One region of the Streptomyces sp. SGAir0957 genome, then DNA from elsewhere that is predicted to be linked to it. Evidence: riboswitches for the same ligand, from Rfam matches in the RefSeq annotation. Region 1 holds a riboswitch; the other holds the start of a gene.

What was found. A riboswitch is a leader RNA that binds a small molecule or an ion and turns the genes downstream of it on or off. The one in region 1 is predicted to bind cyclic di-AMP.
Region 2: another riboswitch for cyclic di-AMP. It lies ahead of C1N81_RS15780 (M23 family metallopeptidase); the one in region 1 lies ahead of C1N81_RS37220 (C40 family peptidase).

What each region holds. Positions count from the first base shown of each region.
Region 1 covers NZ_CP027293.1:7,136,278-7,139,478, reverse strand. The annotation lists gene C1N81_RS37230 (ATP-dependent Clp protease proteolytic subunit) at 1-481, shown strand, start outside; gene C1N81_RS37225 (hypothetical protein) at 490-798, shown strand; cyclic di-AMP (ydaO/yuaA leader) riboswitch at 1,318-1,448, shown strand; gene C1N81_RS37220 (C40 family peptidase) at 1,452-1,925, shown strand; gene C1N81_RS37215 (ATP-binding protein) at 2,039-2,497, opposite strand; gene C1N81_RS37210 (helix-turn-helix domain-containing protein) at 2,783-3,201, shown strand, end outside.
Region 2 covers NZ_CP027293.1:2,421,075-2,424,275, reverse strand. The annotation lists gene C1N81_RS15785 (M16 family metallopeptidase) at 1-1,130, shown strand, start outside; cyclic di-AMP (ydaO/yuaA leader) riboswitch at 1,362-1,533, shown strand; gene C1N81_RS15780 (M23 family metallopeptidase) at 1,546-2,346, shown strand; gene C1N81_RS15775 (GntR family transcriptional regulator) at 2,629-3,201, shown strand, end outside.

The DNA of each region.
Region 1 (3,201 bases):
CCAGTTCATGCACCTTGAGTACGCGGCGCCCGACCGGGACATCTCGCTGTACATCAACTCCCCCGGCGGCTCGTTCAGCGCGATGACGGCGGTCTACGACACGATGCGGTACGTCAGTTGCGAGGTGGAGACGGTGTGCCTCGGGCAGGCGGCGTCCGTCGCCGCCGTACTGCTCGCGGCCGGGACGCCGGGCAAGCGGTCGATGCTGCCGGGAGCACGCCTGGTGCTCGACCAGCCCGCGCTCCCCGAGCCGGCGCAGGGCCAGCCCTCCGATCTGGAGATCCAGGCCCGCGAGATGGTCCGGACGCGCGAACGGCTGGAGGAGTTGCTCGCGCGCCACACCGGGCAGGAGAAGGAGCGGATCAGCCGGGACATCGAGCGGGACACCGTGCTCGACGCGCGGCAGGCGGTGGAGTACGGCCTGGTGGACCGGGTCGTACAAGGCCGCAAGGGTGCGCCCGGCGCTCCGGCCGGGCGGTGACGCGCCGTATGTATCCGCCCGAACTTCCGCCGCTGCCCGCGCTGACCCGCGCCGAGTGCGCGCTCGTCGACAGCTATCTGGCGGTGGTCGACCTGCTCGCGCGCGTCAATCCGGCGCGCGGCGAGGACACGTACCGGGGGCTGCGTGCGGCGCAGGCGCTGGTGAGCCGCGCGACGGAGCTGCGCGACGCGCTGGAACTGATGCACCGGCGGGGTGAGAGCGAGGTGCACGCCGCAACCCTGGAGCGGGCTCTGCGCGTCCTCGACGGGGAGAGGCGCACCCGGCGCGTCACTTTGCCGCCGGAAACAGTCGCCTGAGGCCGCTCGCGGTCGGCGGGAGGTCGCTTGAGGTCGGCGGGCGGTCGCTGACGGTCGACCGAAGGTCAGATGCGATCGACCAGAGGCCGTTCACGGCCAACCTCGCCCGGTTACGGTCACCTTCGGTCACTTCCGACACGAACCGTCTGCGTCAGGGCCGAAACGGTCCAGATGGTGGACCGCCGAACAGCCTAGATATGCGTACGTCGACGAGGCGGCCCGAGTTGCGCTCCGGTGGTACGCGAACTCCGGAATCCGGCCTTCCGTGCCTGGTGCGCGCGTGGTCGAGGGTCGCTGCCGGGACTCGAAAGGCGCAGTGTCCACCTGAACGGGTCAAGCGTGAGGAGCCTCACTTACCGCCGGTTCAACTCGGATTCCACCCCACATGTGCGTGAAGATCCCTTCGACGACAAGCCCCCGCCGCCGCGGCGGGGCGGTCCGCGCGGACGCCGAGTCCTGCCGCCGCGCGGATGCCAGGTCGACAGAAGTGCATCGGCAGGAGTGGAGGACCCAGGCACGACGGGCCACCGGCCCACCTTGACGAAGGTGGTGTCCGATCGGCCCTTGGGGTGAAGCCGCGCACGCGGCCGGGCATCTTCGCCTGCCCGAACCCGACAGGTCATCCTTCACAGGCGGCAGACGAAGGGTTGCGCATGACTGCGCTCAATCGTGTTCCGTCGCTGCTGACCCGGGCCGGCACCGCGTCGGCCCTCACGTTGGCGGTCGCGGGTGCGGGGCTGATGGTCCCCGGCACCGCGTCCGAGGCATCGGCGGCCACGGCCTCGACCAAGGCTCTGAAGGTCGCGGCCTCCAAGAAGGGTGCGCCGTACAAGTGGGGGGCGTCGGGCCCGCACCGGTTCGACTGCTCGGGGCTCACGCTCTACTCGTTCAAGCGGGCGGGCAAGAAGCTGCCCCGCACCGCGGGCCAGCAGTACAACAAGACCCGCCATGTCTCCGCGTCCCACCGCAAGACAGGTGACCTGGTCTTCTTCCACTCGGGCCGGAGCGTCTACCACGTCGGCATCTATGCCGGGAAGGGACGCATCTGGCACTCGCCGAAGACCGGTGACGTGGTGCGGCTCCAGAAGATCTGGACGAAGAGCGTCTGGTACGGCCGGGTGCGCTGAGCGCGCTCAGAAGTGACAGTCGTGGGGGCGGGCCAGGCGCCGGGCACGTCCCCACGCGGACGCACAGGGATGACCGGGACGCGGACGCACAGGGGTGACCGGCCGCGCCGCGTTCAGCACGCGGTGCTGGGGCGGGACGCGCTGCCCTTGAGCCCGGTGATCCACGGCAGGGAGATCCACACGGTCTTGCCGCCCTCCGCCGTGGGCGCGACCGACAGGCGGCCTCCGCACTCCGCGGTGAGGCTGCGGACGATCACCATGCCGCGCCCGTTGTCCTGCGCGACGGCGGCGGGCAGGCGTTTGGGGTAGCGCGGGTGGCTGTCGGTGACGCCGATCCGCAGCTGCTCGTCGCGTTCGAGCTCCACGTCGATGGTGAACGTGGGCGACTGGCCCAGCGTGTGCTGCACGGCGTTGGTCGCAAGCTCCGAGACGATCAGGCGCACCGTGTCGGCCGCGTCGGTGTCCCCCGGCAGGCCCCATTCCGCGAGCACGGTACTCACGTACCGGCGGGCAGCGGAGACCGAGGCGGCAGTGCTCGGCAGCGTGACGGATGCTTCCTGGTGGTCTGCCATGGCGACGTCGTCCCTTTCCCACCGGGGCCGCGCCTGCGACTCTGGCGGTGCGCTGGCGTGCGGCCTCCGACTTCTGCTTCGCGCCAGAGTGCCACTTGGATGCCCTTCGGTGTTGTCGATCCCCCAAGATATGCATATATCTGTCGCTCGATGCGGTGAACTCTGCGACGGTAGACCGTATTTGGGCGCGCGCACACCGGTTCCTCTACCGTCTGCTCAAAGGCCGTGTTGATCGGGCCGGGAAGGAGCCCGGTGACGCGGCCCGTAGAGCGTTGAGGAGTCGGCATGAAGTACGGTCCCGCGGTGCGTCGTCGCAAACTCGGGTCGGAGCTACGCGCGTTACGAGTCCAGGCCGGGTTGACGAGCGGCCAGGCGGCCCGTCTCGTCGGCTGGCACCAGTCGAAGGTGAGCCGGATCGAGACAGGCCGCAGCGGCGTGAAGGCGTCGGACGTGCTGCGGTTGCTCGACGCGTTCGAGACAGCCGACGCGCACCAGCGTGACCTCGTCGTGGCGCTGGCCGGTGCGGAGGATGCGGGCGGTCATCACTGGTGGCAGGCGTATCGGGGGCTGCTGCCGCCGTCGTACCGCGATTTCATCAGTCTGGAGTCGCAGGCGTGCCGGATACGGACGCTGGAGACCAGCGTGGTGCCGGGTCTGTTGCAGACACCTGCGTATGCGCGCGCGGTCACACGTTCGGTGCTGCC
Region 2 (3,201 bases), 4.7 Mb from region 1:
AGGAGTTCGCGGCCGAACTGGAACGGTGCGGCGCCACGTTGGACGCCCACGCCGACCACCCCGGCGTCCGGGTCTCCCTCGAGGTGCCCGTCTCGCGCCTCTCCAGGGGCCTCGCGCTGCTCGCCGACGCCCTGCGTGCGCCCGCCTTCGCGGACAGCGAGATCGAGCGCCTGGTGCGCAACCGGCTGGACGAGATCCCGCACGAGAGCGCCAACCCGGCCCGGCGCGCCGCCAAGGAGCTCTCCAAGCAGCTCTTCCCGGCCGACGCGCGCGTGTCGCGCCCGCGCCAGGGCACCGAGGAGACCGTCGCCGCCATCGACGCGGCCGCCGTACGGGCCTTCTACGAGAAGCACGTACGCCCCGCCACCGGCACGGTCGTCGTCGTGGGCGACCTGGCCGACGTCGACCTCGACGCCCTCCTCGAGGACACGCTCGGCGCCTGGACCGGGAACACCGCGGAGCCCCGCCCGGTCCCGGCGGTCACCGCCGACGACACCGGCCGCGTCATCATCGTCGACCGTCCGGGCGCGGTGCAGACACAGCTGCTCATCGGCCGGATCGGCCCCGACCGGCACGACCGCGTGTGGGCCGCGCAGGTTCTCGGCACGTACTGCCTGGGCGGCACGCTCACCTCCCGTCTGGACCGCGTCCTGCGCGAGGAGAAGGGCTACACCTACGGTGTGCGGGCCTTCTCCCAGGTGCTGCTCTCCGCGCCGGACGGTACGGGCGCCGCCATGCTCGCCATCAGCGGCTCCGTCGACACCCCGAACACGGGTCCGGCCCTGAACGACCTGTGGAAGGTGCTGCGGACCCTGGCCGCCGAGGGGCTGACGGACGCCGAGCGGGACACGGCCGTGCAGAACCTGGTGGGCGTGGCGCCACTCAAGTACGAGACGGCCGCGGCCGTCGCGGGCACCCTCGCCGACCAGGTCGAGCAGCACCTCCAGGACGACTTCCAGGCGCAGCTGTACCGCCGGCTCGCCGAGACGGGCACCGTGGAGGCCACCGCGGCCGTCGTGAGCGCCTTCCCGGCGGACCGTTTGGTGACGATCCTCGTGGGCGACGCCGCGCACATTGCGGAGCCCGTCCAGACGCTCGGTATCGGCGAGGTGACCGTCGTCGCGGGCTGACCCCCTCACGACCTCTTCGCTCACGGAAGGAGCCCCGGCAGCCCTCACGGCCGCCGGGGCTTCTTGGTGTGCGTTCGGCATGAACCCCGGCATATGCCCGTTTTGGTATGGAGGTTGCCTGTCTGGCCTGTGGTGTGCGCTACAAAACCCGGGTTCCGTTTGTCGAACAAATGAGGTGCCGCTTAGCGTCGGTGCGGCTGTCCGCCCGTCATGCGTCGCGCCCGCGACACCGGACAGTCATCGCCGAGTCCCCCACGGCGCGAGCCAGGGGAGCCGGGGACCCACCGCAGTCCCTGGGGTGAATCGGGCGCTCTTCCGGCCGTGAGGCAGGGGAGAGGGCCCGTAGGAGACCTTCCTGCTCCGAACCCGTCAGCTAACCCGGTAGGCGAGAGGGAAGGAAAGGATCAGCCACCGCATGGCGTTCACCCGTGCCACCGGGAAGCACCGTCGTCCGAGCCGTCTCACGCGCACCACCGCGCAGGTCGCGGGCGTCGCCGCGCTCACCACGACCGGTGTCGTCGGCGGCCTCGCCGCCCCCGCACTCGCCGCCCCCGCGGCGCCCGAGCAGAACGGCCTCACCCAGGCGATCGCCATCGGCGACTCCATGGCCGCCCAGATCGACGCGCAGGCCACCGCTCAGAAGAAGGCCGCCGACGAGGCGGCCGCCAAGGCGAAGGCCAAGGCGAAGGCCGAGGCCGAGGCCAAGAAGAGGGCCGAGGAGGCCAAGCGCCAGGCCGAGGCGAAGGCCGCCAAGGAGCGCGAGGCCAAGGAGCGCGCCGCCCGCGAGGCCGAGCGCAAGCGCCTCCTCAACAGCTTCGTCGCCCCGATCTCCGGCTCGTACGTCTCCACCGGCTACCAGGCCAGCAGCGGCCTGTGGTCCTCCGGCAGCCACACCGGCATCGACTTCCACGCGGCGAGCGGCACGTCCGTGCACGCCGTCGGCGCGGGAACCGTCGTCGAGGCGGGCTGGGGCGGTGCCTACGGCAACAACATCGTGATCAAGATGAACGACGGTACGTACACCCAGTACGGTCACCTGTCGTCCATCGGCGTCTCCGTCGGTCAGTCGGTCACCCCCGGCCAGCAGATAGCCCTCTCCGGCGCCACCGGCAACGTCACGGGCCCGCACCTGCACTTCGAGGCCCGCACGTCGCCCGAGTACGGCTCCGACATGGACCCCGTCGCGTACCTGCGCTCGCACGGCGTCAACGTCTGACACACGCTTCCGCGTCTGACACACGCTTTCGCGTCCGGCATGCGCCTACGCGTCCGGCGCACGCCTCCGCTCAGCAAGCCCCGGCTCACCGAGCCGGGGCTTTCGCGTGCGATCGCACCGTCCGGCGGACTTCCTGACCTGGCCAAAAAATATCCATGAATTCCGGTCCCCCGTCGGAAATTCGAGAACCGTGGAATAGAGTCGGGACGAAGTTGCAGGGAGCGCGCCCGCACGGGCGTCGGTCGACCGCGTTGCGCGGGGATCAAAAGCGGAGGTCGAATCATGCGGATTCCCGCGCACTCGGTATGCACCGCGATTCGCGATGACATCGTCGCGGGTGTCTACCCGCGCGGCAGCAGGCTCACTGAGGAGCTGCTCGCACGCCGCTACGGTGTCTCGCGCGTGCCCGTGCGCGAGGCGCTGCGCACGCTGGAGGCCGAGGGGTTCGTCGTCACGCGCAGGCACGCGGGCGCGTGCGTGGCCGAACCCACCGGGCAGGAGGCCGCCGACCTCCTTGAGGTCCGGCTGCTGCTCGAACCGCTGGGTGCGGCGCGGGCGGCGCAGCGCCGCACCGAGGCCCATCTGAAAGTCCTGCGCGGCCTGGTCAGGCTGGGTCAGGAGCGCTCCAGGGCGGACCGGAACGAGGATCTGCGCTCCCTGGACGGCTGGTTCCACGAGACCTTGGCGCAGGCCTCCGGCAGCCCCGGCCTGATCGCCCTGCTCACCCAGCTCCGGCACAAGATCGCCTGGATGTACGCCGTGGAGGCCCCGGACCGGCCGGCCGAGTCGTGGGCCGAGCACGGTGCCATCGTCGACGCCGTGGCGCGGGGTGACGCCGAGCGGGCCCGCACGCTG